Regions from separate parts of the Mesorhizobium sp. ORM8.1 genome, predicted to be linked through region 2. Evidence: riboswitches for the same ligand, from Rfam matches in the RefSeq annotation. Region 2 holds a riboswitch; the other holds the start of a gene.
What was found. A riboswitch is a leader RNA that binds a small molecule or an ion and turns the genes downstream of it on or off. The one in region 2 is predicted to bind S-adenosylmethionine.

Region 1: another riboswitch for S-adenosylmethionine. It lies ahead of ACVDG8_RS15260 (O-succinylhomoserine sulfhydrylase); the one in region 2 lies ahead of metX (homoserine O-acetyltransferase MetX).

What each region holds. Positions count from the first base shown of each region.
Region 1 covers NZ_CM132600.1:3,002,224-3,017,899, forward strand. The annotation lists gene mmsB (multiple monosaccharide ABC transporter permease) at 1-1,127, shown strand, start outside; gene araD1 (AraD1 family protein) at 1,387-2,379, shown strand; gene ACVDG8_RS15255 (2'-deoxycytidine 5'-triphosphate deaminase) at 2,434-3,528, opposite strand; SAM riboswitch at 3,666-3,743, shown strand; gene ACVDG8_RS15260 (O-succinylhomoserine sulfhydrylase) at 3,800-4,990, shown strand; partial or broken gene ACVDG8_RS15265 (ceramide glucosyltransferase) at 5,027-6,171, opposite strand; gene apaG (Co2+/Mg2+ efflux protein ApaG) at 6,393-6,785, shown strand; gene ACVDG8_RS15275 (Hsp33 family molecular chaperone) at 6,975-7,982, opposite strand; gene argF (ornithine carbamoyltransferase) at 8,121-9,032, opposite strand; gene ACVDG8_RS15285 (acetylornithine transaminase) at 9,051-10,250, opposite strand; gene ACVDG8_RS15290 (GcrA family cell cycle regulator) at 10,607-11,131, shown strand; gene ACVDG8_RS15295 (magnesium and cobalt transport protein CorA) at 11,265-12,275, opposite strand; gene phoU (phosphate signaling complex protein PhoU) at 12,414-13,139, opposite strand; gene ACVDG8_RS15305 (ATP-binding protein) at 13,248-14,504, opposite strand; gene ppk2 (polyphosphate kinase 2) at 14,703-15,608, shown strand.
Region 2 covers NZ_CM132600.1:4,635,459-4,651,134, reverse strand. The annotation lists gene ACVDG8_RS23415 (DUF2125 domain-containing protein) at 1-369, shown strand, start outside; gene ACVDG8_RS23410 (sugar kinase) at 438-1,391, shown strand; partial or broken gene ACVDG8_RS23405 (prephenate/arogenate dehydrogenase family protein) at 1,395-2,318, opposite strand; gene hisC (histidinol-phosphate transaminase) at 2,326-3,429, opposite strand; SAM riboswitch at 3,561-3,638, shown strand; gene metX (homoserine O-acetyltransferase MetX) at 3,732-4,901, shown strand; gene metW (methionine biosynthesis protein MetW) at 4,960-5,574, shown strand; gene ACVDG8_RS23385 (DUF1330 domain-containing protein) at 5,606-5,926, opposite strand; gene ACVDG8_RS23380 (glycosyltransferase family 2 protein) at 6,251-7,180, shown strand; gene ACVDG8_RS23375 (ABC transporter ATP-binding protein/permease) at 7,195-9,033, opposite strand; gene ACVDG8_RS23370 (class I SAM-dependent methyltransferase) at 9,141-9,917, opposite strand; gene gloB (hydroxyacylglutathione hydrolase) at 10,027-10,794, shown strand; gene ACVDG8_RS23360 (cupin domain-containing protein) at 10,860-11,294, shown strand; gene ACVDG8_RS23355 (lysoplasmalogenase) at 11,291-11,962, opposite strand; gene yddG (aromatic amino acid exporter YddG) at 11,959-12,846, opposite strand; gene ACVDG8_RS23345 (DUF3108 domain-containing protein) at 12,958-13,779, opposite strand; gene rpmB (50S ribosomal protein L28) at 14,037-14,333, shown strand; gene ACVDG8_RS23335 (queuosine precursor transporter) at 14,460-15,146, shown strand; gene ACVDG8_RS23330 (hypothetical protein) at 15,143-15,676, shown strand, end outside.

The sequences.
Region 1 (15,676 bases), 1.6 Mb from region 2:
TGTTCAAGCCGGTCAACCTCAGCAATCTGGTGCAGCAGAACTCCTTCATCATCGTGATGGCGCTCGGCATGCTCTTGGTCATCGTCTCCGGCTATATCGACCTCAGCGTCGGATCGGTCGCCGGTTTCATCGGCGCGCTGGCGGCAAACATGATGGTCATCTGGCAGCTCGGACCGCTCAGCAATCCGCTGGTGGTTTCGATCGTCTGCCTGATCGTCGGCGGCCTGATCGGCGCGGCGCAAGGCTACTGGATCGCCTACCACCGGATACCAAGCTTCATCGTGACGCTGGCCGGAATGCTGATCTTCCGCGGCATCTGCCAGGCGCTGCTCGGCGGCGGATCCTCGGTGGGGCCACTTCCGGATGACTTCAAGGCGCTGAGTTCCGGCTTCATTCCTGACGTGATCGGTCCGCTGACGCTGATCCCGCCGACGGTCAACGCCGCCGGCAAGACCATCCTGGGCAGCGGCCTGACGCTGCACATGACGACGATCGTGCTCGGCCTGATCGCGGTGCTGGCCTATGCCTATTTCGGGGTCCGCACCCGGCGCAAGCGCGAGCGCCATGGCTATGAGGCCGAACCCTTCCCGCTGTTCGTCATCAAGACCTTGGTCGCCAGCGCGCTGGCGCTGTTCCTGGTTTATGAGTTTGCCAGCTACCGGGGCCTGCCGGTGGTGCTGCTCGTCATGGGCGTGCTGATCTCGCTGTTCGTCTTCGTCACCAAGCGCATGACCATCGGCCGGCGCATCTACGCCATGGGCGGCAACCCCAAGGCGGCGCAGCTTTCGGGCATCAACACCGAACGGCTGACGCTGTTCGTCTTCATCAACATGGGCGTGCTGTCGGCGCTTGGCGGCCTGATCATCGCGGCGCGCCTCGGTCAGGCCGTGCCTGCGGCGGGTCTGGGCTCGGAGCTCGACGTGATCGCGGCCGTCTTCATCGGCGGCGCCTCGGCCATGGGCGGTGTCGGCCAGGTCATTGGCGCGGTGGTCGGCGGCTTCATCATGGGCGTAATGAACAACGGCATGTCGATCATGGGCGTCAATGTCGACTGGCAGCAGGTGGTGAAAGGCCTGGTGCTGCTCGGCGCCGTCATCTTCGACGTCTACAACAAGAACAAGGCCTAGAGCATGATCCCGAAAAGTGGATGCCGGTTTTCGGAAAAGATCATGCTCCATCCAAAACGCCTGATGCGGATTTAAGGAGGCATACGGGTTCCAGATCGCGAAGCTGCCAGGCGGCGCCAATAAGTCCCGAGAGGAACAGGTTCGCGAGCGCAATCCGGACGACGAATTTCAACCGTGGCGTGGGTTTCTCCATGCCGCGCCGGTCAGGGTTTGCCCGCAAGGCAGCCGGCCACACGCAAGATGAGAGAGGATTGCAAACATGCTGATCTCCCAGATCCTCGACGACGCCGAGACGATCCGCGTCGTTGCCCGCAATGGCGGCGGCAAGACCAGGATCATCAACGGCGCGCGCAGCGTCTATTCGCTGGCGATGGAGGCCGCGCGCACCGGTGTCGGCCTTGAGGCGTTGATCGAGCGCAAAGGCTATGGCGAGGCGGTCGATCTCGACGCCACCTACAAGAAGGGCCGGCTGGTGTCGCCGATCAACCACCCGGATCCCGCGCACCTGCATCTCACCGGCACCGGCCTCACGCATCTGGGATCCGCCGCCACGCGCGATTCCATGCACAAGAAGCTCAACGACGGCGAGGAACAACTCACCGATTCCATGAAGATGTTCCGCATGGGGCTCGAAGGCGGCAAGCCGGCCAAGGGACAGGTCGGCGTGCAGCCGGAATGGTTCTACAAAGGCAACGGCACGATGGCCGTGGCGCCCGGCGCACCCTTGATGTCGCCGGCTTTCGCGCAGGATGGCGGCGAGGAACCGGAGATCGCCGGCATCTACGTCATCGGCGATGACGGCGCGCCGTTCCGCGTCGGCTTCACGCTGTCGAACGAATTTTCCGACCACGTGACGGAGCGGGTGAACTATCTGTTCCTTGCCCATTCCAAGCTGCGCAACGCCTCGTTCGGCCCGGAAATCCTGATCGGCGACCTGCCGGCCGACATCCGCGGCGCATCGCGCATCTGGCGCGACGGCAATCTGCTTTGGGAAAAGCCCTTCCTGTCGGGCGAAGCGAACATGTCGCACACCATCGCCAATCTCGAGCATCATCACTTCAAATATTCGGCCTTCCGCCAGCCGGGCGACGTGCATGTGCACATGTTCGGCACCGCGACGCTGTCCTTCGCCGATGGCGTCCGGACCGAGGCTGGCGATACATTCGAGATCGAAGCGCAGGATTTCGGCCTGCCGCTGCGCAACCCGCTCGAGATCGAAAAACCGGCAAAGGTGGCGGTGAAGGCGTTGTAGCGCCGGCTTCCCCTTCTCCCCCTGTGGGAGAAGGTAAGAGGTGCCACCTCAGCCTCAACGTGCGGCGCGGAAATGCTTGGAGAGCTTCAGGCCCTGCGCCTGGTAGTTGGAGCCGAGATCGCTGCCGTAGAGCGCTTGCGGGCGCTTCAGCATGTGCTCGTAGACCAGGCGGCCGACGATCTGGCCGTGGTCGAGGATGAAGGGCACCTCGTGGCTGCGCACTTCGAGCACCGCCCGACTGCCGGTTCCGCCGGAGGCCGAGTGGCCGAAACCCGGGTCGAAGAAGCCGGCATAGTGGACGCGGAACTCGCCGACCAGCGGATCGAAGGGCGTCATCTCGGCGGCGTAGAGCGGCGGCACATGCACCGCCTCGCGGCTGACCAGGATGTAGAATTCGTCCGGATCCAGCACCAGCTCGCCGGCGCCGCTCTTGTAGATCGGCTCCCAAAAATCGACGACATCCTGGGCGGCGCGCTTGTCGACATCGACGAGACCGGTGTGATGCTTGCCGCGATAACCGACAAGACCGTCCTTGTCGCCGTCGAGATCGATCGACAGCGCGATACCGCCGCCGGAGATATTGGGCGGCTCGGTGGCGACCAGCATCTCGGCCCGGTGGAGATCGCGCAGCTCATTTTCCGTCAGCACCGCATGTCCGGTGCGGAAGCGTATCTGCGACAGGCGCGAGCCGGCGCGCGCGATGATCGGAAAGGTGCGCGGGCTGACTTCGAGATAGAGCGGACCGTGGTAGCCGGCCGCGATCTTGTCGAACTCGTGGCCACGGTCGGTCATGACGCGGGTGAAGATGTCGAGCCGTCCGGTCGAGCTCTTCGGATTGGCCGAAGCCGACACATGCGCCGGCAAGGCCAGGCTTTCAAGCAGCGGCACGATGTAGACGCAGCCCGTTTCCAGCACCGCGCCCTCGGCAAGGTCGATCTCGTGCAGCTTCAGCCGGTCGAGCTTGTCGACCACAAGATGATCGGGGCCTGGCAGGAAGGAGGCGCGCACGCGAAAGGCTTTTTCGCCGAGCCGCAGATCGAGGCTGGCCGGCTGGACCTGGTCGGCGTCGAGCGCGCGAGGCGACTTCAGCGTGCCTGCCTCAAACAGCGCCGCGATATCCTGATCGGGAAGAATGCCTGTCTGCCGCAAAGGCGGGCTCCGTTAAGGCGGATCTCTTTGGGGCAGGTTCTTGCCGCAAAACCACTGGACGCTTTTGCGGAACCTGCCTGGTACAAACCTCTTAATGAAGCCGGCAATTGACGCAAGCGCGGCGCGGGTCTAAAGGGTCGTTATCCCGTGGTGATTTGGCCGGTCGGCTTGCAGCCACGTTAAACAAGTCGCTAAAGGACCGTTGGCCGCAAGGCCGTATGGACCGGTTGCGACTTTCGCGGCCGGTTTTTTTGTGTCTGGAAGCAGGGCTATGAGCACCAAGAAGCGTAACTGGAAGCCTCAGACGGCACTCGTGCATGGCGGAACCCTTCGTTCCCAATTCGGCGAGACGTCCGAGGCGATGTATCTCACCCAAGGCTATGTCTATGAGACGGCGCAAGCCGCCGAAGCCCGTTTCAAGGGCGAGGAGCCCGGCTTCATCTATTCGCGCTACGCCAACCCGACGGTCGACATGTTCGAAAAGCGCATGTGCGCGCTAGAGGGTGCGGAGGATGCCCGCGCCACCGCTTCCGGCATGGCAGCGGTGACGGCGGCACTTCTGTGCAGCGCCAAGGCCGGCGACCATATCGTGGCGGCGCGCGCGCTGTTCGGCTCATGCCGCTGGGTGGTCGAGACGCTGGCGCCTCGCTACGGCATCGAGGCGACGCTGGTCGACGGCACCGATACCGCCAATTGGGAAAAGGCGGTGAGGCCGAACACCAAGCTGTTCTTCCTGGAAAGCCCGACCAATCCGACACTGGAAGTGGTCGACATCGCCGCTGTCGCTTCGCTTGCCAACTCGATCGGCGCGCGGCTTGTCGTCGACAATGTCTTCGCCACGCCTCTGCAGCAGAAGCCGTTGCAGCTTGGCGCGCATATCGTCGTCTATTCGGCGACCAAGCACATCGACGGCCAGGGGCGCTGTCTCGGCGGCATCATCCTGTCGGACAAGAAGTGGATCGACGAGAATTTGCACGACTATTTCCGCCACACCGGCCCGAGCCTGTCGCCCTTCAACGCCTGGACGCTGCTAAAAGGCCTGGAGACGCTGCCGGTGCGCGTGCGCCAGCAGACGGAAAGCGCCGGTAAGATCGCGGATTTCCTGGCCGGGCAGTCGCAGATCGCCCGCGTCATCTATCCAGGCCGCGCCGACCACCCGCAGGCCGATATCGTCAGGAAGCAGATGGCGGGCGGCTCGACGCTGATCTGCCTTGATGTCAAGGGCGGCAAGCAGGCCGCCTTTGCCTTCCAGAACGCGCTCGACATCGTCCTGATCTCCAACAACCTCGGCGACGCCAAGAGCCTGATCACCCATCCGGCAACGACGACGCACAAGAACCTCAGCGACGAGGCGCGTGCCGAGCTCGGCATCGGGCCGGGCACGCTCAGGCTTTCGGTTGGCCTGGAGGATACGGACGATCTGCTCGAAGACGTCGAGCAGGCGCTGAAGGCGGCAAAGTAAACTTCGCAACGACCGCTGGAGATTGCCTGGGTTGGCTCAGGCGATCTCGTCAAGCTCCGTCATTTCCCGGGTACGGATGGTCATGGCGTTGCCGCGCCATTCGACGGCGCCCCCAGCCAGCCGCGCGCCCAGATCGCCGGGAGCATTGCGTCGCGTACGATCATCGCGGTGACGCTGCGCCGCGACAGATACCAGTCCTTCGACCAGGCCAGCAGACACTCCGGCAGATAGGCGATGACGAGGACGCAAAGCGCGGTGGTCGGCAGGCTGACGCCGGCGCTTGCAGCCGCGATCAGCGCAAAAAGCAACGGTATCGCGGCGCCGGTGAATATCTCGGGCGCGAAGAACAACGGAAAGGTGACCCGGCGCAGCCGCGCCCAGCGCGTCTGGCGCGACCAGATTTCGGCAAGCGTGCGCTGGCCGAGGGGCTGCTCGAAAGGCGAAGCGACAAGGTTAACATTGAGGCCAAGCCCGTTGACCAGCTTGGTGGCCGCAGCGTCCTCGGCGATCTCGGCGGCCAAAGACTGGATGCCGCCGCTGGCGTCGAGCATCGGCTTGTTCCACAGCATGCTCTTGCCCTGGGCGAAGCCGAGACCAAGCGCCTCGCCGGCATATTGCCAGCGCGCCTGCAGCGTGTTGAGGAAAGCGCATTCGACTTCGGCCCAGAAGCCGCCCGGCCGCGAACCGACCGGCGTCGAGCAGACAAGACCAGTGTCCGGGCGCCATGCCGCCATCAAATGCTGAACATAGTCCTTCGGCATCAGCACGTTGGAATCGGCGAGAATGACCCAATTGTGCCGCGCCGCCTGCCAACCCTTGACGCAATTGTTGAGCTTGGGATTGGCGCTGATCCTGTCGTCGCCGATCAACAGCCGCGCCGGAACTTGCGAGTAGCGCGCGATCGCTGCGTCGATGAGCTTGACCACCGGGTCTTCGGCATGGGCGACACAGAAGATCAGCTCATAGCGTGGCCAGTCGAGCGAGAAGGACCGCTGCAAGGTTTCCTCGGTGAACGGTTCGACGCCGCGCGACGGCACGACGATCGACACAGGCGGACGCGCGCCGGCCGGCGGTGGAATGACACGTCGCGGTTTCAGCCGCGACGACGCAAGCACGATGCTGGCGAGATTGGATAGAAGAAGGGCTGACGAAGCTAGGGCGGCTGCGATAGTGAGTTCCATCGAGATCTGGTCACTCCCGAAAGGCCCCGCGAGGCCGTTTCATCAGTCGACAGAGCGCCCGAGTCGCCCGGCAAAGTTTGTGCACACCAACATTGTCATGTGTCACTTAAATGACATTGTTTTTCGGCACCTGCGCTTGAAGCGTGGCAGGACGGCCGGTATCTCGCGTGAGAACCGCGAAGTGCAGTAAATGTTCCCCTGCGGCGCCAACGGAGTAGCCCATGTATCGCGCCGTGACGCGCAACATCGAAGTGCTGGTCAGGCCGTTCTACCTGGAGGATCGTTCCGATCCCTCCGAGAACCGCTATGTCTGGGGCTATCAGGTGACGATCGACAACCGCTCCGACGATTTCGTGCAGCTTCTGTCGCGCTACTGGCACATCACCGACGGCCAGGGCCGCGTCGAGGAAGTGCGCGGCGCCGGCGTCGTCGGCGACCAGCCGGAGCTCAATCCCGGCGACAGCTATCAATACACCTCAGGCTGCCCGCTCCCGACGCCGTCCGGCATCATGGTCGGCCACTACACGATGCGCAACGGCCGCGGCGAGGTGTTCGACATCGCCATTCCGGCCTTCTCGCTCGACCTGCCCGGGACGAGGCGGACGGTGAATTAGCCTCTTTCTCGCCGTTTACGGGGAGACATGTCCGGCAGGACAATGAGGGGCAGCGCTGAGTTTTCGAGATTATGTTCAAAGTCGGCGACAGCGTTGAGGTGTCGGAGCAGTCTTCTTCAAGGTCAGCGCTGCCCCTCATCCGTCACTTCGTGACACCTTCTCCCCGTGAACGGGGAGAAGGAGAAGTCGTTACTTGGCGAACTCCGCCGGATCGAAGTCGTACTGCGTCGAGCAGAACTCGCAGGCGACGTGGATGCCGCCATCCTCGGTCGAGTCCTTGATCTCCTCAGCCGAAAATCCTGCGAGGATGCCGACGATCTTCTCGCGCGAGCAGGAGCACTGGTCGGCGACCGGCACGCTACGGAAGACGCGCACGCCATGTTCATGGAACAGCCGATAGAGCAGCCGTTCGGCGCCCACTGTCGGGTCGATCAGTTCGGTCGGCTCGATGGTACCGAGCAGCGCCAGCAATTCCTGCCAGGAATTGTCGGCCGGTTGATCGGTAACGTCGCGCGGATCGCCATCGCCGCCCGAAATATCCGGCACCCGCATACGCTCCGGCGCCTGTGGCAGGAACTGCGCCAGGATGCCGCCGGCACGCCACTGTTCGCGAGCGCCGCCAGGGCCAGGCGTCACCAGCTTGGCGACCGACATCCTGAGCTCGGTCGGAATCTGCTCCGACTGGCGGAAATAGGTGCGCGCCGCGTCTTCCAGCGTCTCGCCGTCGAGCTGGACGATGCCCTGATAACGCTGCGTGTGTTCGCCCTGATCGATGGTCAGCGCCAGCACGCCGTTGCCGAGCAATGTCTGCTGCGAGGTCTCGCCCGCGGCAATCAGCGCCTGCAGCCTGTCGGCGTCGAAGCGCGCATAAGCGCGCAACGCATGCGGGGTGGAGAAATCCGCCACCAGCATGTCGACCGGCCCATCGGTGCGGGTCTGCAGGATGAACTTGCCCTCGAACTTCAGCGAGGTGCCAAGCAGGACCGTCAGCACACAGGCCTCGGCCAGAAGCCGGGCAACCGGTTCGGGGTAATCGTGGCGGCTCAAAATAGCGTCGAGCATCGGCCCGAGCTGCACGGTGCGACCGCGCACGTCGAGCGGCGCGACCTCGTAAGGCACGACATGATCGTCGCCGGCGAAGCCGAATTCACCGAGTTGGGGTTGATGATGCTCAGCCAAGGTACGGGTTTCCAACATAACAATACTCCGGGGCGCAACCATGCCGGCCAGCGGGCCGCATGCGTCGAAGCGCGTTCAATTTACGTGATGGCCCGCAAATAGGCATCACATATCCCCGGATCAAGTCGGGATATCCCCCGTATCGATCGCCTTGGATCAAGCGCCCAGGCACCAGGCGAGCACCGCTTTCTGGGCGTGGAGCCTGTTCTCGGCCTCGTCGAAGACCACCGAATGCGGCCCGTCGATCACCTCGTCGGTGACCTCCTCGCCGCGATGCGCCGGCAGGCAGTGCATGAACAAAGCGTCGGGCTTGGCCTTGGCCATGAGTGCCGCATTGACCTGATAGGGCAGGAAGACGTTATGACCGCGGGCGCGATGCTCCTGGCCCATCGACACCCAGCTGTCGGTGACGACGCAATCCGCCTGGTCGACGGCTTCTTCGGCCGAGCGGGAGAACCTGACCTTGCCGCCATTGGCCTTCGACCAGTCGACATATTTCTCGAACGGCTCGCTGCCCTCCGGCACCGCGACATTAACGTCGAAACGGAAACGCGCCGACGCCTCCAGCAGCGAATGCAGCACGTTGTTGCCGTCGCCGGTCCAGGCGAAGGTCTTGCCGGCCACCGGACCGCGATGCTCCTCGTAGGTCATGATGTCGGCCATCAGCTGGCACGGATGGGTGTCGTCGGTCAGCCCGTTGATGACCGGCACGGTGGCGTTTTCGGTCAGCTCCAGCAGCCGCTCATGCGAGGTGGTGCGGATCATGATGGCGTCGACATAGCGCGACAGCACCTTGGCGGTGTCGGCAATGGTTTCGGAGCGGCCGAGCTGCATCTCGGTGCCGGTCAGCATGATCGTCTCGCCGCCGAGCTGGCGCATGCCGACATCGAAGGACACGCGCGTGCGCGTCGACGGCTTGTCGAAGATCATGGCCAGCACCTTGCCTTCGAGCGGTTTCGAACGCTCGCCGGCCTTGAGCCTGGTCTTTCGCGCCACCGCGTCGTCGAGCATGACGCGCAGGTCGCCCGCGGAAACGGCGGATAGATCGGTGAAGTGGCGAACACTCATCGGCGGGGTTTCCAGAAATTACTTGGCGGCTTCGGCCGCGATCGCGTCGGTCAGGCCCTTGGCGCCACCTCGGATGCGCCTCAGCGCCTCGCCGATTTCTTCGTCGGTGACGGTGAGCGGCGGCAGCAGGCGGATGACATTGTCGCCGGCAGGCACCGCGAGCAGGTGCTGGTCGCGCAGCGCCATGTTCACCTTGGTGTTGGGCATGGCGCATTTCAGGCCGAGCATCAGGCCAATCCCCCTTATGTCCTCGATGACATCGGGAAATTCGTCGGCAACCCCGGCCAGGCCCTGCTTCAAAAGCAGCGCCTTGCGCTGCACGTCCTCGAGGAAGCCTTCGGCCAGCACCACGTCGAGCACTGCGTTGCCGACCGCCATCGCCAGCGGGTTGCCGCCGAAGGTGGTGCCGTGCACGCCCGAAGTCATACCGATCACAGCCTCGTCGGTGGCAAGGCAGGCGCCCATCGGGAAGCCGCCGCCGATCCCCTTGGCGATCGCCATGATGTCGGGCGTCACACCGGTCCATTCATGCGCGAAGAGCTTGCCGGTACGGCCGATGCCGCACTGGACCTCGTCGAAGATCAAAAGCAGGCCGTGCTGGTCGCAGAGCTGGCGCAGCCGCTTCAACGACTGCGTCGGCACCGGACGGATGCCGCCCTCACCCTGCACCGGCTCGATCAGGATCGCCGCGGTCTCTGGCGTGATCGCCTTCTCGGCGGCATCGATATCGTCGTAGCCCACCTGGTCGAAACCCTCGACCTTCGGGCCGAAGCCTTCGAGATATTTGTACTGACCGCCGGCGGCGATCGTCGCCAGCGTGCGGCCGTGGAAGGCGCCCTCGAAGGTGATGATGCGGAAGCGCTCGGGCTGGCCCTTGACGAAATGATAGCGCCTGGCCGTTTTGATGGCGCATTCCAGCGCCTCGGCGCCGGAATTGGTGAAGAACACCTTGTCAGCGAAGGTGGCATTGACCAGCCGCTCGCCCAGACGACGCTGCTCAGGAATCTCATAAAGATTGGAGACATGCCAGAGCTTGGCGGCCTGCTCGGTCAATGCGGCGACCAGATGCGGATGGCTATGGCCCAGCGAATTGACGGCAATGCCGCCGGCAAAGTCGAGATATCGCTCGCCCTTGTCGGTGACCAGCCAAGTCCCTTCCCCATGGTCGAAAGCCAGGGGTGCGCGAGCAAAGGTCTCGTAAAGCGCCGAACCGCTCATTATATGCGTCTCCGGAACCGGAAATCAAAAAAGCCGCCAATGCGGCGGCCTTTGCGGCTTATGATGTTTTTCGGCCATGAAGTCAACGAAAACGTCGCGCAGAAGCGCGCGGCAAGGCCCCCCGACGGCACGCCGGCTCATCAGCGGCCGGCAAGTTGGGGAAAACCGAAAAAACCGATTCGTGTTGCCCTGGGGACTCTTGTCACCGAGTCAGCGCATAAGGTAATTGTAGTCGAGAAATAACTAGATTTCGTGCGGCGGACCTAATCACCCGGTACATGTGGTGTCGTTTGCCCGGCGAGAGCCGGGGCGGGAAAGGATTCTGACTGCCGTACGCCTCACAGGAGCGCGGTCTCATGAACTGGACTGACGAGCGGGTCGAACTTCTCAGGAAATTGTGGTCGGAGGGTCTGAGCGCCAGCCAGATTGCCGCGCAGTTGGGCGGAGTGAGCCGCAATGCCGTCATCGGCAAGGTCCATCGCCTGAAACTGTCGGGCCGCGGCCGCGCGACGGCCGCCCCGGCGCGGCAGAAAAAGACGGTGCAGGGCGCCTCGATGCAGAAATCGGTGGCCCGCGCGGCCAGCGCCTCGCGCCATGGCCATGTGACAGCTTCCGTCGGCGCAACGGCGCTGCAGATACAATTCGACGCCGAGCCCGTAGCGCGCCACTACATCCGTCCGGTCGAGAACGTCGTCGTGCCGATTTCGCGGAACCTGCAGCTCGTCGAACTGAGCGAGCGCACCTGCAAATGGCCGAACGGCGATCCGCTGTCGGAGGATTTCAGCTTCTGCGGCAATGAATCAGCCGAAACCGGCCCGTACTGCAAGTACCATTCCCGCGTGGCGTTCCAGCCGGCGGCGGATAGACGGCGGAACAGGTAAGGCAGTAGGGCAGTAGGGCAGTAGGGCAGTAGGGCAGTAGGGCAGTAGGGCAGTAGGGCAGTAGAACGTGGTCGGCTAGCGCTGTCCCGTCAATTACAGACTCGGCAACCCTTACTCCCCTATTCCCTTCCCTTCACAGCCACCCATTCTTCTTGAACCGCCAGTACAAGAACGAGCAGATCGAGGCCATCACCAGCAGAATGATGGGATAGCCATATTCCATCTTCAGCTCCGGCATGTCCGAGAAGTTCATGCCGTAGATGCCGGCGAAGGCCGTTGGCACCGCCAGGATTGCGGCCCAGGATGCGAGCTTCTTGGAGATCGCCGTCTCCTGGCTCTGGCCGACCAGCAGGCTGGCTTCGAAAGCGAAGGCCAGCACCTCGCGCAGACTGTCGATTTTCTCCTGCACGGTGCGGATGTGATCGGTCACGTCGCGAAACAGCGGATGCATGGCGGCATGGATTTGCAGCAGCTCGGCGCTGGTCAGCCGGCGGCAGACCTCGACAAGGGGTACGGCGGCGTTACGCAGCCTTAGAAGATCGCGGCGCAACATGTAGAGCCGCTCGATATCCGGGCCGGTCATCGGCTTCAGCAGAACCTTGTCCTCGATCGCCTCGACCTCGTCCTCGATCTGCTCCAGCACCGGCATGTAGTTGTCGACGATGAAATCCAGGATGGCGTAGAGGACGAAATCCTCACCCTTGGCCAGCGAGTGCGGGCAGCTTTCCCAGTGCTGGCGCACCGCAGCGTAGGAGGTCGACGGACCGTGCCTGACCGAGACGATATAGCCGGTGCCGACGAACAGGTGCGTTTCGCCGAAGGTGACGCGGCCATCGATAAGCTGCGCGGTGCGCGCGACGATGAACAGGGCGTCGCCATATTGCTCGATCTTCGGGCGGGCATGCGGATGCTCGGCGTCCTCGATTGCAAGATCATGCAGGTGGAACTGCGCCTGGACCCTGAGAAGAAGGTTACGGTCTGGCTCGAGCAAACCGATCCAGACGACATGGCCCGGCTTTCGCGCCCATTCGCCTGCATCCTCGATCGCGATGTCGGCAACGCGCTTGCCGCCGGTATAGACGCTCGACGCAATGATCCCTGACGTCGACTGCGGGGCCGGGGTCAGGTTCCGAACTTGTTCCATCGCAACCTCCCGCGCTAGCGCCTGGCGGATCGCTGCGCCTGGAGCGGTTCACCGTTCAAGGAACGGCAAACCCGCTCTATTTCCCTGTTCTGGCGGGGAGCTTAGCCTAAATTAGAGAATCGTTCGAGAGGCAGGCATTCAATTAGCTGGGACTGCCGCCGCGGGAAGCACGACCTGGTCGGTCTTGTCGCTTTTGGGCCGATCAACCGGCATCTGGTCGCCGGTGACGATGTAATAGATGGTTTCGGCGATGTTTGTCGCATGATCGCCGATGCGCTCGATGTTTTTGGCGCAGAACAAGAGATGCGTGCAGGGCGTGATATTGCGCGGGTCTTCCATCATGTAGGTCAAAAGCTCGCGAAACAGCGAGGTGTACATGGCGTCGATCTGGTCGTCTCGGTCGCGCACGAAGCCAATCCGCTCGACCGACCGCGAGGCGTAGACGTCGAGCACTTCCTTGAGCTGGGTCAGAGCCAGGTTGGCGAGAGCTTCCAGGCCGCGGAACAGGCTGTTCGGTTGGCGGCCATCGACCGAGGCCACGCGCTTGGCGACGTTCTTGCCGAGGTCGCCGACGCGCTCGATGTCGGCCGAGATGCGGATGGCGCCGACGATTTCGCGCAGATCCGTCGCCATCGGCTGGCGCTTGGCGATGATGATGATCGCCTTGTCATCGATTTCGCGCTGTCCTTCGTCGAGGACGACATCGTCCTGGATGACCTTCTGCGCGAGGCCATGGTCGGCATTCACCAGGGCCGTTATCGCCTGCTCGACCATGCGTTCGGCATGCCCGCCCATCGCCGCGATGCGCTTCGACAGGAACTTCAATTCTTCATCATAGGCACTGACGATATGGACGGACTGCATCGATATGCCTTCCCGGTTTGTGCCGGCTTGTTCGTTTCCTCAATCCGTCGCTGATACGCGAACCGCATGACAGAAAGAAGAAAATGCCGGTTGGCAAGCTGTAGCCGATCAGCGAGCCGGCAAATGAACCGTGAACGCCGCGCCCTTGCCAACTTCCGACTTGATCGACAACCTGGCGTTATGTCGGGTCAATATATGCTTGACGATCGAAAGGCCAAGTCCAGTGCCTTTCTGCGTGCGGCTCGATTCGACATCGACACGATAAAAGCGCTCGGTGATGCGCGGGATATGCTCTTCGGCAATGCCTGGGCCGTAGTCCCTTATGGAGACGTCGACGCCCTGGCCGTCCTCGCCGCCGGCAATCGATACGGTGACGTGTCCGCCTGACTGGCCGTATTTGCAGGCGTTCTCCAGAAGGTTTTCGAAGACCTGGAAGAGTTCGTCGCGATCGCCGGGCACGACCAGCGGGCCGGCGGCGAAATCGCGCTCGATGACGACGCCGTTCTCGCTGGCCAGCGGCGCGAGCGAGTCGATGACGCCGTCGATGGTCTGGCGAAGATCGACCTCGGTGCCCGACTTCAGATAGGGCTTCATCTCCAGCCGCGACAGCGAAAGCAGGTCGTCGATCAGGCGTGCCATGCGGCCGGTCTGGTTCTGCATGATCTGCAGGAACTGATCGCGCGCGGTCGCGTCATTGCGGGCCGGCCCGCGCAAGGTCTCGATGAAGCCGGCGATCGAAGCAAGCGGCGTGCGCAGTTCATGGCTGGCGTTGGCGATGAAGTCGGCCCGCATGCGATCGATGCGGCGCGTCTCGCTCTGATCCTTGAAGACAAGCACATAGAGGCCTGTGGCATGGCCAACCGTGGAGGCGCTAACCCGGTATGTCCGCTCCACCGGCAGCTTTTCAGTGTAATCGACGGCGTCGGACGCGACCTCTCCCGCAAGGATGCCGTCCAGCAACGCCTGCATCTCCGGCGCGCGGAACTTGAGGGACAGCGACATGCCCGGCGCCAGCCCGCCAAAGGCGGCGAAGGCGGCGGCATTGGCATGAACGATGGTGGCGGAATGGTCGAAGATGATCAGCGGATCGGCAACCGCGGCCGCCAGATATTCGCCGGAAAGACGCTGCAGTCCGCTGGCCTCGATCGCGGCTGCTTCATTGGCCGACTGACGCTCGGCAGCGGCAGGCAGCATTGCCGCGGCGACCAGCGCGGCCAAGGCCAGCAGCGGCACATAGGCGGACATGCCGGCGAAAAAGTAGACGGCGACGACCGCAACGGCACCCACGGCAAGCAGCCAGCGGCTGCGCCACAGCCGCGCAGCCAAGGCTTGCCCCCCGTTGTGCCCCGCGCTTGTCTCCGCCATAGGCCTGCGTTACCCCGCTTTCGGTCCGGTCAGCTTCTCGCTGGGCCGGCCTTGCGCATAGGCCCCTGAAAATCAGGATCGATTTTCGCAAAGGTTCATGCGCAAAATCAAAGTTCTACAGCGATTTTGCGCTCCAAAGGGCGCAGGCGCCGTAGAGGCTCCATAGCACGAGTCCGCAAACTGGAAAGGTTCGTCTGGATGAATAAAGCCAAGGAAACAGCGCAAGCGGTGCCGGCCACGGGGACGATCAAGATCAAGATCGGTGGCAAGGAACGCGAGTTCGACATCGACAATCCGGTGCTGCCGGACTGGATCGAAGACAACAAGCTCACCGCCGGCGGCTATCCTTATGACAAGAAAATGAACGGCGAGGACTACGAGAAGGAGCTCGAGCGGCTGCAGATAGAACTGGTCAAGGCGCAAGCCTGGCTGCAAAAAACCGGCAAGCGGGTGATGGCCTTGTTCGAGGGGCGCGACGCTGCCGGCAAAGGCGGTACGATCTTCGTGCTACGGCAATATATGAACCCGCGCACGGCGCGCAACGTGGCGCTGACTAAGCCGACGCCGACCGAGACGGGGCAATGGTATTATCAGCGCTATGTCGATCACTTCCCGACGTCGGGGGAGTTCGTCACCTTCGACCGCTCCTGGTACAACCGTGCCGGCGTCGAACCGGTCATGGGCTTCTGCAGCCCAGAGCAACACGAGAAATTCCTGGACGAGACCCCGCATTTCGAGCGCATGATCTCGAACGAGGGCATCCATTTCTTCAAATTCTGGCTCAACATCGGCCGCGAGACGCAGCTCGAGCGGTTCCATGACCGCCGCTGGTCGCCGCTGAAGAACTGGAAATTCTCGCCGATCGACATCGCCGGCGTCAGCAAATGGGACGACTACACCAAGGCACGCGACACCATGTTCGAACACACGCACAAAGAGTTTGCGCCCTGGATCGTCGTGCGCGCCAACGACAAGCGCCGTTCCCGGCTTGCGGTGATGCAGCACATTTTGTTGTCGCTGCCTTATGACGGCCGCGACAGCGGTACCATCGGCAAACCCGACAAGAAAATCATCGGCGAAGGACCGTCGTTCCTGAAAGATTAGATGGCTCTCGCCCAAAGTGCGCAGCGGTTTTGGGAAAACGACATGCATCCAACAAGACTGGGCATTAC
Region 2 (15,676 bases):
GGCAGCGGCGAGGCAACGCTGAAGAACGGCGTAGAATTGATAGCCGCCGCGCCGAAAAGTCTGCGCGGTCAGACCGTCGACATCGCCAAGCTGGACCTGTCGTCCGGGACGGCGCGTATCACCGTGTCGGGACCGATCTCCGTCGATGCCGAAGGCCTCGTCGATGCAAATCTAACGATCAAGCTCAAGGACCCAAAGGCGGTGGCGGCCATCCTTGGCGGCGCCATGCCGGAGCACAAGAGCGAAATCGAGCAAGGATTTGCGGCCATTGCCATGCTTGGCAAGGAGCCGTCTTTGCCGCTGAAAATAACCAAGGGCAAGGCTTCGCTGGGCTTCATCCCGCTGGGCAAAATCAAGCCGGTCGACTAGGCATGGTCCCGAAAAGTGGGAACCGGTTTTCGGGCAAGACCATGCCGACTAAGAACAGTAACGCAATGATGCGCGCGCCGGTCAGACTGCTCAGCGTCGGTGCCTTCACCCTCGACACGATCCTGCGCGTCGACACGCTTCCCGCGCATCAGGGCAAGTTCATCGCCAGCGACGGTGTCCAGATCGCTTCCGGCATGGCGACGAGCGCCGCCTGCGCCGCGCATCGTCTCGGCGCCGACGTCTCGCTCTGGGCAAGCGCCGGCGACGATCTGATCGGCGACCAGCTGATCGCCGACATTCAGGCCGAAGGCATCGACTGCAGCCTCATCCGCCGCATCGCCGGCGCGCGCTCGGCGCTGGCCGCGATCCTGGTCGATGCGCATGGCGAGCGCATCATCGTTCCATTCTATGACAGCAAAGCGCAAGCCGACCCCGAAACGCTGCCGCTTGCCGACCTGTCCGGCTTCGACGCCGTGCTGGTCGACGTCCGCTGGCCGGGCGCCGCGGCGCTTGCCTTGACCGCAGCGCGAAACGCCGGCCGCCCAGCAATCCTCGACGCCGATACCGCGCCGGTCGAGGTGCTGGAGCGGCTTTTGCCCTTGGCCTCGCACATCGTTGCTTCCGAGCCCGCCGCCCGCATCGTCTGCGGCAATGCGCTCGATCCGCAAAGCGCTTGTGCCGATCTCGCATCGCGCACCGACGCCTTCGTGGCGGTGACCGGTGGCGCCGCCGGGACCTGGTGGCATGACCGGGAAAGTGGCGGCGTGGGCCATGTCGAGGCGCCGAAAGTCAAGGCGGTGGACACGCTCGCGGCCGGTGACGTCTTCCACGGCGCCTTCGCCGTCGGCCTTGCCGAAGCCATGCCTATGGAGGAAGCGCTGCGTTTCGCCAGCGCCGCCGCAGCGCTCAAATGTCTGCGCTTCGGCGGCCGTCTCGGCGCACCGGATCGGGCCGAGACGCTGGCGATGATGGCCGCGCACTGGCCGCCGTCGGAAGCGACGAGAGAAAAGCTTAGCTTTTGAACCGGGGTGTTCGACCGCCTGACGGCCGAAATCCGGCACGTCGATGTCCTGGCCGGCCTCGATGATCGAGCGGCGGACGGCGCGGGTGCGGGTGAACAGGTCGAACAGTTTTTCGCCATCGCCCCAGCGGATTGCCCGCTGCAGCGAGGCAAGGTCTTCCGAAAAGCGCGCCAGCATCTCCAGGATCGCATCCTTGTTGTGCAGGCACACGTCGCGCCACATGGTCGGATCGGAGGCCGCCAGTCGGGTGAAATCGCGAAAACCGGAGGCGGAGTATTTGATGACTTCGCTCTTGGTCACCGCCTCCAGGTCGTCCGCCGTGCCGACGATGTTGTAGGCGATGATATGCGGCAGGTGCGAGACGATGGCCAAGGTCATGTCGTGATGCTGCGGGTCCATCGTGTCGATGTTGGAGCCGCAGCGCCGCCAGAATTCCGACAGCTTCTCGAGCGCGGCGGGGTCGGTGCCCGGCACCGGCGTGAAGATGCACCAGCGGTTGTCGAAGAGATCGGCAAAGCCGGCGTCCGGTCCGGATTTTTCCGTGCCGGCCAGCGGATGTCCGGGGATGAAATGCACGCCATCGGGCACATGCGGCTGCATCTGCGCGATCACGGAGGCCTTGGTCGAGCCGACATCGGTGAGGATGGCGCCCTGCTTCAGCACTGGAGCGATCTCCGCGGCGACCTCGCCGGATGACCCGACCGGAACCGAGACGATGATGAGATCCGCGTCGCCCACCGCTTCCTTGGCATCGGTGCTGTAGGAATCGCCAAGGCCAAGCTCCTCGGCGCGCTTGAGCGTCGATGCGCTGCGCGTCGCGATGGCGATGTGGTTGGCGAGCCCCTCGCGGCGGATGACGCGTGCGAGCGACGAGCCGATCAGGCCGATGCCGACCAGCGCTATTTTCTCGAACATCGGTGATGCCATTGTGTTTTTAGCTTTTCAGGAAAATCGCCAGCGCGTCGACGACGCCGCGATTGGCCTCTTCGGTGCCGACGCTCATGCGCAGCGCGTTGGGAAAGCCGTAGCCGGTGACGCGGCGCAGGATATAGCCACGCTGGCTGAGATAGTCGTCGGCGGCCGCGGCGGAATGCTTCTTGTCGTCGGGGAAGTGGATCAGCAGGAAATTGCCGACGCTGGGCGTCACCCTGAGGCCGAGAGCGGTGAGCGCTTCGCTGAGCCAGGCCAGCCATTTCTCGTTGTGCAGCACGCTGCGCTCGACATGGGCGCGATCACGGATCGACGCGATGCCGGCCTCGATGGCCGTCGCGTTGACATTGAACGGGCCGCGCACCCGGTTGATCGCATCGACGATATGCGCCGGACCGTACATCCAGCCGACCCGGGCGCCGCCGAGGCCGAGTTTGGAGAAGGTGCGCGTCATCACCACGTTCTCGGCGCTTCCGGCGAGCTCGATGCCGGCTTCGTAGTCGTTGCGGCGCACATATTCGGCGTAAGCCGCATCGAGCACCAGAAGCACGTTCTTCGGCAGGCCGGCATGCAGGCGGCGCACCTCGCTGAACGGCAAATACGTGCCGGTCGGATTGTTGGGATTGGCGAGGAACACGATCCGCGTCGCCGGCGTCACGGCCGCCAGGATCGCGTCGACATCGGCGCGCTCCTCGGTTTCCTTGACCGCCACCGGCCTGGCGCCCGCCGTCTGGATATAGATCTTGTAGACCCCGAAGGCGTGTTCGGTGAACACTGCCTCGTCTCCGGGCGCGAGATAGATCTGCGCCAAAAGCCCCAGGATCTCGTCGGAGCCGTTGGAGCAGATGATGTTTGCCGGGTTGAGGCCATGCACCTCGCCGATCGCTTCGCGCAGCCGGCGGGCCGAGCCGTCAGGATAGACGTCGAGCTTGGCAGCCACTTGCCGCGCAGCCTCGATCGCCTTCGGCGAGGGCCCGAGCGGGTTCTCGTTCGACGACAGTTTATAGACTTTCGTCACCCCGGCCGGGGCCGTGCTCTTGCCGGGCACGTAGGCCTCGATGTCCATGATGCCCGCGCGGGGCGTCGGACGTGGCTGATCCTGCTTCATGTCACAAATCCGTCGAGAAGGTCTTGAGGCCGCAGCGGAAATACAGGCCATGGCCCGGAATGTCGAGTGCCGGCGCTTAGGCCGCCGCTCCTTGCCGTTGACGAAGCGCGGCGCTGGTTCTAGAAGAGCAGCAACACTTCCGTGGTGATTTGGCCGGTCGGCTTGCAGCCACGTTAAACAATTCGCTAAAGGGCCGTTTGCAACCTGTAAACCGGCTTCGCGAAGGCAGGCCGGTTTTTTGTTGTCCGCCGGCCCGGACACCGCATCAGTAAAGATCGATGCGGCTTGGATCGAGGACTGCGATGGCCGCTCAGCGCGCTGCACGAACCAATGACGAGGCCGACCATCCGTCGAGCCCGCTACTGCAGTTCGGCCCCGACAGGCCGCTGCAGCTCGACGCCGGCACGCTGCTGTCGCCCTTCCAGATCGCCTATCAGACCTATGGCACGCTCAACGACGCCCGCTCCAACGCCATCCTCGTCTGCCATGCGCTGACCGGCGACCAGCATGTCGCCAGCACCAATCCGGTGACCGGCAAGCCGGGCTGGTGGGCAGTGCTGATCGGCCCCGGCAAGATCATCGACACCAACCGCTTCTTCGTCATCTGCTCCAACGTTATCGGCGGCTGTCTCGGGTCGACCGGTCCTGCGTCGACCAACCCGACGACCGGCAAGCCTTACGGGCTGGAGCTGCCGATCATCACCATCCGCGACATGGTGCGTGCGCAGGCGATGCTGGTCGACCATTTCGGCATCGAAAAGCTGTTTTGCGTGCTCGGCGGCTCCATGGGCGGCATGCAGGTGCTGGAATGGGCCGCCAGTCATTCCGAACGCGTCTTCTGCGCGCTGCCGATCGCCACCGGTGCGCGCCATTCCTCGCAAAACATCGCCTTCCATGAAGTCGGCCGACAGGCCGTGATGGCGGATCCGGACTGGCACGGCGGCAAATATCTCGATTTCGGCAAGCGCCCGGAAAAGGGGCTCGCCGTCGCCCGCATGGCCGCCCACATCACTTACCTTTCGGAGGCGGCCTTGCACCGCAAGTTCGGCCGCAACCTGCAGGACCGCGAGGCGCTGACCTTCGGCTTCGACGCCGATTTCCAGATCGAAAGCTATCTGCGCCACCAGGGCATGACCTTCGTCGACCGTTTCGACGCCAATTCCTATCTCTATTTGACCCGGGCGATGGACTATTTCGATCTCGCCGCCGACCATGGTGGCCGCCTGGCCGACGCCTTCGCCGGCACCAGGACACGCTTCTGCCTGGTCTCCTTCACCAGCGACTGGCTGTTCCCGACCGAGGAAAGCCGCTCGGTCGTGCATGCGCTCAACGCCGCCGGCGCCTCGGTGTCCTTCGTCGAGATCGAGACCGATCGCGGCCACGACGCATTCCTGCTCGACGAGCCGGAGCTGTTCGCGGCGATCAACGGTTTTATCGGCTCGGCCGCGCGGGCGAGAGGGCTCCGCGCATGACCCCGAAAAATTGCAGACTTTTCGGACCGGGATCATGCGCCAGGCAGGAGGCGAAGCCATGAGCGTCAACCGCGCCCAGCGCGTCGATCTCGAGGTCGTCACCGACCTCATCCCGCCGAACTCGCGCGTCCTCGACGTCGGCTCGGGCGACGGCCTGCTGCTGGAGCTGCTGCAAGAGACCAAGCAGGTCGACGGCCGCGGGCTGGAATTGTCGCAGCGCGGCGTCAACGAATGCGTGGCGCGCGGCCTTTCGGTCATCCAGGGCGACGCCGACACGGACCTGAAATTCTATCCCGACAAGGGTTTTGATTTCGTCGTGCTGTCGCAGACCATGCAGGCGACCCGCAACCCTAAGATCGTGCTCGACGAATTGCTCAGGATCGGCAACCGCGCCATCGTCTCCTTCCCTAATTTCGGCCACTGGCGGGTGCGCTTCTCGCTGCTGGTCAAGGGCAGGATGCCGGTCACCAAGGACCTGCCTTATTCCTGGTACGACACCCCCAACATCCACTTCTGCACCATCCGCGACTTCGTCAATCTGTGCGAGGAGCTTGGCGCGACGGTCGAGAAGGCGACCGCGCTCGACGCCGCCGGCCAGAAGATCGGCTTGTCGATGCCGTGGTGGTTCTGGAACTTTTTCGGGCAGCAAGCGGTTTTTCTGCTGAAGCGCTAGCCTGCGGCACGAATTGCGCAAGCGTATAGTTCTAGCCAAGCACATCCGTAGCCTTGTGCGGATGCTCGACGCCGTCAACGACGATCACACCGGAGTTCGAATTTTCGGTGCGCAACGAGAGGATCGCCCGATAGGCCGGCGAATTGTACCAGTCCCGCACATGCTGACGGTCCGGGAATTCAATGACGATCAGATGTCCGGGCCAGTCGTTTTCGATGACCTCGACCTCGCCGCCATGGACGATGAAGCGGCCGCCGAACGGGGCCAGGGTGGCATCGATCTTTTCCAGATATTCGATCATCCAGCGGCCAGGCGTGACATGACGCATATGGGCAACGGCGTAAGCGGTCATCAATCTGCTCCTTCATTCCATGCCGACTTCCGGCTTGATGGGAGCAAACTCCGGGATTGAAGTATTCCAGTCGATTACCTCGGAAGTCATCATTCCGGATGAAGCCGTTGCGATCACGAAATGGGGCCAGCGCGGTTGTCGGCAGCCAACAGTGTTGCTTTCACGGCGCGTCCGAAGAAAAACTGCCTCCCGCCAAGACACATCCACGTGACAGTGATATGTGCTTTTTGTTAGCGTCTTCAAACAATTTGGGGGGCGGAGCATGCAAACGGGCGACGGCGGATTCTTCCGGCAGTCCAAAGCGCCGGGACCTGGCGGAGCCAGATGACGACCGAAGCGGGTCCGCTGATCACGGTCATCACGCCGACGCATAACCGGCGCAGCCAAGTTGTGCGCGCGGTGGAAAGCGTTCTTGCCCAGACACTTACCCGCTTTGAGCACATTGTGGTTGACGACGGCTCGACCGACGGCACGGCCGCCGCGCTGGCCGAAATCCGCGATCCAAGGCTGATCTATGTCGGTGCCAAATGGCGCGGCGCCAATGCCGCGCGCAATGCCGGCATCGAGCGGGCGCGAGCGCCGGTGGTGAGCTTCCTCGACTCGGACGATGTCTATTTGCCGGACCGGCTGGAGCGGACGCTGGCGCAGTTCGACCGGAACCCATCGCTCGAGGTGCTGATCAGCTCCTTCCTGTCGGTGAAGGGCGGCCGCAGCACCAAATGCATCAATCGCCAGGGTTTTCTCGACAAGGGCACGCTGCAGCGCGCTTTGGTTTCACAGACCATGTTCATCGCCGGCTCGGCGATCACGGCGCGTCATGAATCGCTGCTCGCGATCGGCGGCTACGACAGCGACGTCGCGCGTATGCAGGACCTCGAATTGCTGCTGCGTTTTTCCCAGCGCGCCGGCGCCATGCTGTCCGAAGATATCGACTGGAAGAAATACCATTCCGAGAATTCGATCTCCCGTCGCCGCAACGGCTATGTCGAGGCCTATGCCAATCTGATCGACAAGCACCCCTATATTGCCGACCGCTATCCCGATGTGCCGCCTTACATGATCACGCGTCAGATCATCGCCGATGCCCTGAAAGGCAGGTTGCCGGAGGCATTTTCTGGCTATCTCGCCAACCGGTCGTCCAAAGCGCTCGGCTATTCGGTGGTGCAATTGCTGCGCGGCTATGTCGCCGGCCGCCGCTGGCGTCGCGATTGCCATGGCGAATTCCGCGGCAAGTACGGCGCCCGACCAGCCTGAGCCGGCACCAGCTTTTAAGCCTTGGCGACTTCTTTCTTGCGGCGCGTCACGTGCGGCGGCGGTTCGATCGCGCCCGCTCGGACCCGTATCGGCTTGAGCGGCGAGCCGCTGCTGTCCTTGACGATGGTGAGGGAGCGCGGGAAGAAATAGTTGTTGTGCAGTCCACGGCCGATATTGAGGATGGCAGTCCCCGGCAGACGCTTCTCCATCATCGACAGCACCCGTCGCAGCGATGGGCCGTCGAAGGCATCCAGCGCTTCGTCGATGATCACCCATTTCGGCTTGCGTAAGGCGAGTCGGGCGAAGGCGACCGAGCGCTGTTCGTCATCGCTGAGCTCACGCTCCCAGCGCCCCGGACGGTCGAGCGACGATGACAGCCGCTCGAGGCCGACCTCGGCAAGCACCGCCAGAAAATCGGCATCGCTCGCAGACGCGGCTCCATTCGGGTGAAGCACCTCGCGCAACGTTCCCGCCGGGAAATACGGGACGCGCGGCACGAAGATCGGAGTTTCGCCCGCCGGCAGGCCGATCCGTCCCTTGCCCCACGGCCACAGCCCGGCGATGGCGCGAAAGAACAACGTCTTGCCGGCGCCCGGCTCGCCGGTGATCATGACGCGCTCACCGGGCCGGATTTCGACATGCTGTTCGGCCAGCTTGGTGCAGCCGTCCGGCGAGGCCACTTCGAGCGTCTCGAACGTCAGGCTGCCATTGGCGTTGTCGCCGAATTCGATACGCTTTTCCTTGTCATGCAGCACATCGGTTTCATTGAGCGCGATGCGGAAGTCGGCGACACGCATCAGCGTAGCGCGCCAGTCGGCGATGCTGCCGATGTTGTTGACGAACCAGCGCAAGGATGAATGCACCTGGTTGAAGGCGCCGACCGCCATCATCAGCCCGCCGAAACTGATGTCGCCAGCGAAATAGACCGGGGAGGCGACCAGGATCGGCGCCACGACAGTGATCCAGCCATAGGTATCGGTCACCCAGGACAGGTTGATCTGGGCGGTGAAGATGCGGCGCATGGCGCCCAGCACAGTGCCAAGGTCGATTTCGAGCCCTCGCTTGGCATCGGCTTCGCCATGGTAGAGCGCAATCGCATCGACATTCTCGTTGACGCGCACCATGGATGAGCGCAGCTCGGCTTCGCGGGTGTAGCGATCGCTGTTGAGCCGGATCAGCGGGCGCCCGACCAGCCAGCTCAGCCACGAGGCGATGCCGGCATAGATGAACGCGGCCCACACCATGTAGCCCGGTATCGCCAGCGAATAGCCGCCGACGTGGAAGACGAAGCCGGACGACAATTGCCAAAGCACGCCGACGAAGGAAACGAGCAGGATGAACGACTGCAACAGGCCGACGCCAAGGTCGGTCGACAGGTCGGACAGATGCGCGGCGTCCTGCTGCATGCGCTGGTCGGGATTGACGCCGATAGCCCCGGCGTTGGCCAGCCGGAAGGCGCGCGCCGGGCGCATCCACTGGTCGATCAGGTCGAGCGTCAGCGCTTGGCGCAGTTTCAGCCGGAACATCTGGTTGAGCCAAGTCTGGCCGATGTTGAGCACCAGCAGCCCGCCGGCGATCATCGCAAACACCATGAGCTGGTGCAGGAAGGCCGCCATGTCGCGGCGCGCCAGCGCATCGTAGAAGGGTTGGTTCCAACTGTTGAGCAGCACCTGGCCTATCGATGTCGCGACGATGACGCCGACAATGCCGATCGACGTCCAGGCCAGCCATTTGCGGACCGGCGATGCCACCAGCCCATGCTTGATCGTCGCCACCTGGTCACGCAGGCTGCTGGCCTCGACCGAGACGGCGGCCTGCTCAGTGCCGGGCTTATGATCTGCTTCATCGACCATACAGAAAATCCATGCTTTCGGGAGCGGCCGTCAACGCCGATACCGCGCTTCGACCTCTGCCCTGAGATAGGGTGACGATTGGCCCGTGGCGCAAGGCGCGGCCGCGATCACGAACGCGTCACCCGGCCAGGCGCGGCGGCGGTCGCCCGCCGGCCAAGCCGCGTTGCGCCCTGCGGCGAGAAGACCGGCACGAAGACGCGGCGCGAGGCGCGTTGGGCGACCGGCACGCCCTGGTAAAGCCGCTTCTGCGCCTCGACGACGATGACGCCGGAAAAGATCGGCCAGAACCGCCTGCCCGCCTTTTCCAGCACATTGTGGAACCGCATCATGAAGCGCCGCGGCGACGGCGGAAAAAACAGCGCGTCGCACCAGGCGGCAGGCGTGAAATTGGCCTCGCGCAGCAACTCCGTGAGCTGGCCGCGCGAGAATGGTCGGCCATTGCCGAACGGTGTGTGCTCAAAACGCGCCCAGACGCCGCGCCGGTTGGGCACGACGATGACGACGCGCCCCGCCGGCGACAGCACGCGCCAGATTTCGTTCAAGGTTTCGCGCGGATTTTCCGCGTGTTCGAGCGAATGCACGAGCAGCACGCGGTCGATACAGGAATCGACCAGCGGCAGTTCCTCGTCGAAGACCAGCGCGGTCGCTGTCGGCCCCGTCGCCGGCCACACCACCGCGCCTTGCGTCGCCGGCATGAAGGCAAACACGCGCTCGGCATCGGTGCCGAACCGCTCAAGCCACGGCAACGTATAGCCAAGCCCGACCAGCCGCTCGTTGGGGACGGTCGCCCATATCGAGGATAGCGCCATGCTGATCGCGCGCTCGGCCAGACGCCCGAGCGTGGTTGAGTAGAAGGAGCGCAGATCGACGATATCCGAATGCATGCGCGGGACGGTAGCTGTGATGCCTGTGAAGTTCAACAAAGGCTCAACAAAGGCCGATGACATCGGCGGCCAAGCGCCCTATGTCTGCGGCGAGCAGAGGAGCAACGCCGTGTCCGTCGAAATCGAGCAATTCATGTGCCGCACCGACAATTTCGGCGTGCTGGTGCACGACCCCAAAAGCGGTCAGACGGCAATCATCGACGCGCCGGAAGAAGCGCCGATCCTGGCCGCCATCAAGCGCACCGGCTGGACGCCGACGATGATCCTGACCACGCATCACCATGCCGACCATGTCGAAGCCAATCTGGCGCTGAAGGAACGCTTCAAGCTGCGCATCATCGGACCGGAGGCCGAGAAAGCAAAGATTCCCGGCATCGACGAGACCGTCGGCCAAGGTTCGGTCGTGCGCCTTGGCGACGAGAAGATCGAGGTCATCGAAACCCCCGGCCACACCGCCGGCCATGTTTCCTATCACCTACCGGCCTCGAAAGTGGCCTTCACCGCCGACACGCTGTTTGCGCTGGGCTGCGGCCGGCTGTTCGAATGCAAACCGCCGGTGATGTACGATTCCTTGAAGAAACTGGCGGCACTTCCGGCCGAGACCGTCATTTATTGCGGCCACGAATACACTTTGGCCAATGCCCGTTTCGCGGTGACGGTCGACCCGGGCAACCCGCTGCTGAAGCAACGTCTGGCGAAAATCGAAGCGCTGCGCGCCGACAACAAGCCGACTTTGCCGACGACCATCGGCGAGGAACTGTCGACCAATCCGTTCCTGCGCTGGCACGACCCGGCGATCCGCAAGCATCTCGGCCTTGAGAAAGCCTCCGACGCCGAGGTGTTCGCCGAGATCCGCAAGCGCAAAGATAATTTTTAATGCCTGTCGCCCAAAAGTGCGTAGCGGTCTTGGGATAACGACATGCATCCAGGCAAAGGCTTTGCATGAGCACCAGCGCCGCCGAAATCATTGCCACGCTCGACCTTCAGCCGCATCCCGAGGGCGGCTGGTATGCCGAGACGTTTCGTGACGCTGCCGCGGGCGGGCGAGGCCATTCGACCGCGATCTACTTCCTGCTCGAGCAGGGCCAGCTTTCGGCCTGGCACCGGGTGAAGGACGCGGCCGAGGTCTGGCACTTCTATGCCGGCGCGCCGCTGGCGCTGTCGATGCATGAGGAAGGCTCGGACAATGTCATCGAGCAGGTGCTGGGTGCAGCACTTGCCACGGGCGAGCGGCCGCAGATTGTCGTGCCGGCCGGCTGGTGGCAGTCGGCGCGCAGCCTCGGCGAATGGACCCTGGTCGGCTGCACGGTGGCGCCGGGCTTCGATTTTGCGGCCTTCGAGATGGCGGCGCCCGGCTGGCAGCCGACCACGATTTAAGCCAACAAGAACCCCAAGGTAATGGCCATCTGGGCGGCGTAATAAAGTACCCAGACCGCGTAGCGCATCCACACCCGATGCGGCGAGATCGCCGCGAGCAGGAAGCGTTCGGCCGCCAGTAACCCATCCGACGCCATGAACAGCACCGCGCCGGCGATGATCCAGACCTTGTCCATTGTGAGCGCGGACATGCCCATGGCCAGGATAGCCGCGACATAAACGGCGATCGGAATGCGCAGTGGCGGGCCGACGCGGCGCCAGAGCGCGGCAAGCATGACAATGCCGAATGCCGCCATGGCGAGCGCGATCGCGCCCCGCCAGGATTCGGCGCTCAACAGGCCAAGCCCGCCGCCTGCCTGCAGGAAGAGCGCGATATAGACGATATGCGCGGCAAGAAAACTCGCCAGCCCGCCGAGGAAGGCCTTCTCACCGTCGCGCGACAGGAAGGCGTCGCCGACGGCGCTCAAGCCCAGCGCCACGACCAGCAGCAGCGGGCCACCCTGCATCGCGGCAAGCACCGCCAGCATTGCGACAGCCAAAGTCTTTGCCGCCATGCGCGACAGCTTCGGCGGCATGTCGAGGGCAAAGGCGTAGATCACCGCCGCGGCAAACGAAAACAGCAGCGTCGCGTTGGCATTGGCTTCGATGCCGCCTGGAAACGGCATCATGCGCTGGCCTCGCCGGTTGTCGGCTTGCGCATCAGCAGCGATTTTGCCGCGAGCGCCGCGCCGCCGGTGATCAGCACGCAGGCGGCAAGGATGCGCAGCGACGGTTCGGCGACACCCGCCGCGATCAGCACCAGCGTCGACAGGAGCGGCGCGGCATAACTCGCGGCGCCCAGCACCTGGATGTTGCCGCGCTTGACGCCGATATCCCAGGCATAGAAGGCCGCGCCCACCGGCATCAGGCCAAGCCCGACGACGGCCAGCCATTGTCCGGGGCCATCGGGCAGCACCGTCTTCTCAAGCAGAAGATGGCAGGCCAGAGAAAGCATGGACGTCGCGGCGCAGAACCAGGTGACGATCGAGGTCGGCACGGAAGGAAAGCGTCGCGACAGCAGCGAATAGGACGACCAGAGCAGCGCGCAGACGGCGGCCATGGCATAGCCGAAGGCATAGCGGGCATCGAAGGCAAGCCCGCCACCCTTGGTAACGATCAGGAAGGTGCCGGCGAGGCCGAGCAGCGCGCCGACGACATGATTCCAGGCGAGCCGCTCGCCCGGCATCAGCGCCGAGCCGAGCACGATCAGCAGCGGCCAGAGATAGGCGATCAGGCTCGCCTCGACCGCCGGTGCGTTGCGCAGCGCCGTGAAGTAGAAGAAATGGTAGCCGAACAGGCCGGCAATGCCGATTACCCAGACCTGTGGCGGGATCTTCTGGCTCCTGTCGGGGGCCGGCATGACCAGTCGGGCAGCGAGCCCGACACAGGTGCCGATGGCGAAAGTGATGGCCGACAACAGGAATGGCGGTACCTGCCCGGAAGCACTGGTGAGCAGCGCCAGCAACGCCCACATGGCGACCGCCGAAAACCCGATCAATGTCGCGCGCCCCATGCATTCCCCCGGCGGCGCGCCGCGGCGCCTTTAGCAATTCGAGGAAAAGTGCCTCGCGGTTGGGCTCGGCGACTTCGCCGTAGCCTTCCGTCCGGAATTGCGTAAACCAAATCAATTCACTGCTTCGAACCGTCCCGCGCTGATGGTCAGCGGACCGATCTGGGTCCCGACCGTGGCGTGGATCGGCGCATATACGCCGGATTGGCCGAGCGGCGCAAACGTCACCAGCATGCGGCTCTTGTTCTTCAGGTATTCCAACGCCTTGCGGCCCTTGCGATAGCCCGCCACCGGCTCGAAACCCATCTTGCAGGTTACTGTATCGCCCTTATAGCCCTTTACCGAAATCGAGCCTTTCGAGACATAGGTGAGCGTCAGATCGGCGCGCATCTCGCCATCATAGAATTTCACGGTCCGCCCGCAGACCTTGTCGAGGCTGTCGGCGTGAATCACGGTCGCGGCCATCGGGTCGACCACCGACTTCAGGTCGCCGTCGCCGACCGGAACCCAGGTCTTGGGGTTGCGGCTGCCCGGCGCTGGGATGACCTGGGTCGAGGTGACCGTGCCACCGGCGAAGCGGATGTCGACGACCGAGGCCTTCTTGCCGGAATTGTAATCGGCCCGGAATGCCTGTGGCTGCATCTGCTTGCCGGAAATGTTGCCTTTGGACGAAATCGTGCCTTTCGTATCGTCGAACAGCTTGCCGAGGCCGGCGGCCGAGACGGTGCCGTTGATGGCATAGCTGTCGCCTTCATAGCGGCTCGAAAAAGTCGCCCTGGCGATCGAAAGACCGAGATAAGACACCGTGTATTCGCCCTTGAAGGACTGCGGCGCCGCGGCGGCGAAGCTTGTTGCCGGCGCGGCTACGGCAAGCAGCACGGCAAATGGCAGCGCGGCAAGTGGCAGCGCGGCAAGTGCATGAGATGTACGGAGCATGGCGGCTGGCGAATCCTGGCGGTTCGGCCGGAAACACAACGGTTCCAGCCTGGCATATCCCTTCGCAAAGGGCTTATAGGGTTAAATCCGGCCTTTATATGGAGCAGGCATGTCAGCCGGCCACCCGCCGGAGCTTGACGCAGTGGTGAAATGCCACTATGGAACGCCAACTTTTCCAAAGGCCGCCTGACCGAGACCGCGCGCCGCCTGGCGCGGGCTGAATGGTTTGGCAGGCTTAGAACTGAAGGTTAGACCAAATGTCCCGCACTTGCGAACTCACTGCCAAGGCAGTCCAGACCGGCAACAATGTGAGCCACGCCAACAACAAGACCAAGCGTCGCTTCCTGCCGAACCTGGTCAATGTAACGCTGATTTCCGAAGCGCTGAACCAGAACGTCCGCCTGCGCATTTCGGCCAACGCGCTGCGTTCGGTAGAACATCGCGGCGGCCTCGACGCTTTCCTGGCCAAGGCTGACGCCAAGGAGCTGTCACAGCGCGCCCGTCTGCTCAAGAAGCAGATCGCCAAGAAGCTCGCCGAGCAGCCGGCCGCTTAAAGACCTTTCAGGCGGGGGACGACCGCCTGAGCACCGGACCGCAGCCCGCAGTACGGGTTTGAAATCCGGTGTTCGAACGCAAGCGAGCGGCAACGCTCAGCTGGTTCCATTACCCAGGATAAAAAAATGAATTTCCTTTCGCGATATCTGCCTTTCGTGGCCGCCATGGCGCTTGTCGTCGTGGCCTCCAACATCCTTGTCCAGTTCCCGATGCAGGGCCAGGTCGGTGGCCTGGCGCTGGCTGATGTGCTCACCTGGGGCGCCTTCACCTATCCCTTCTCCTTCCTGGTCACCGACCTTGCCAACCGTCGCTACGGCCCGGCCGTTGCGCGCAAGGTGGTGTTCGTCGGCTTCATGACCGCGGTGATCTGCTCCATCCTGGTCCCGCCCTTCCTGTTCCGCCACGGGCTGATCGAGTTCGAGACCGCCGCCGACCGGCTGGTGCGCATCGCCGCCGCTTCCGGCGCGGCTTTCCTGACCGCCCAACTGCTTGACGTCACCGTCTTCAACCGGTTGCGCCGGCAGAGCTGGTGGCGCGCGCCGATCGTCGGCACGCTGGTCGGCTCGGTCTTCGACACGATCGTCTTCTTCGGCGTCGCCTTTTCCGCCGCTTTCGCCTTTGTCGGCCCGAACGACAGCTTCGCGCTGGAAACCGCGCCGCTGATGGGCGTGCTGCCGGTCGAGACGATGCGCTGGGTGTCCTGGGCGCTCGGCGACCTGTCGGTCAAGCTGATCATCGCCGTGGTGGCGCTGATCCCCTACCGGCTGCTTGCCGCCCGCTGGAGCCACCCGGCCGCAGTCGTCACGCCTTGATCCCCTGGGTCCAGCTTGATTCGGCCCGCACGCCGGACGGCGCGCAGGAACTTCGCCTGAAGCGGCGCGGTGCCGAATTCTCGATCATGCTGGGCACTAATGAGCTGATGAACAGCCGTCTCAGCGGCTCCGAAGAGGCGCTGGCCACCCTTTCCAGCGAGCGGCTCGCCGGCCGCAGGCGCCCGAGGATCCTCATCGGCGGGCTCGGCATGGGCTTCACCTTGCGCGCCGCTCTCGCCGCATTCGGCGCCGATGCCGCCATCACAATTGCCGAACTTGTCCCTGAGGTTGTCGCCTGGGCGCGCGGCCCGATGGCAGAGATCTTCGACGGCTGCCTCGACGATCCCCGCGTCACCGTTCGTGAGGCCGACGTCGGTCAACTGATAAAGGCGGAAAGCGCTGCCTGGGACGCTATCCTGCTTGACGTCGACAATGGCCCCGAAGGCATCGTCTACAAAGGCAATGACTCGCTCTATAGCGCGGCGGGCCTGGCAACCGCGCTCACCGCTTTGAAAGATGGCGGCGTGCTG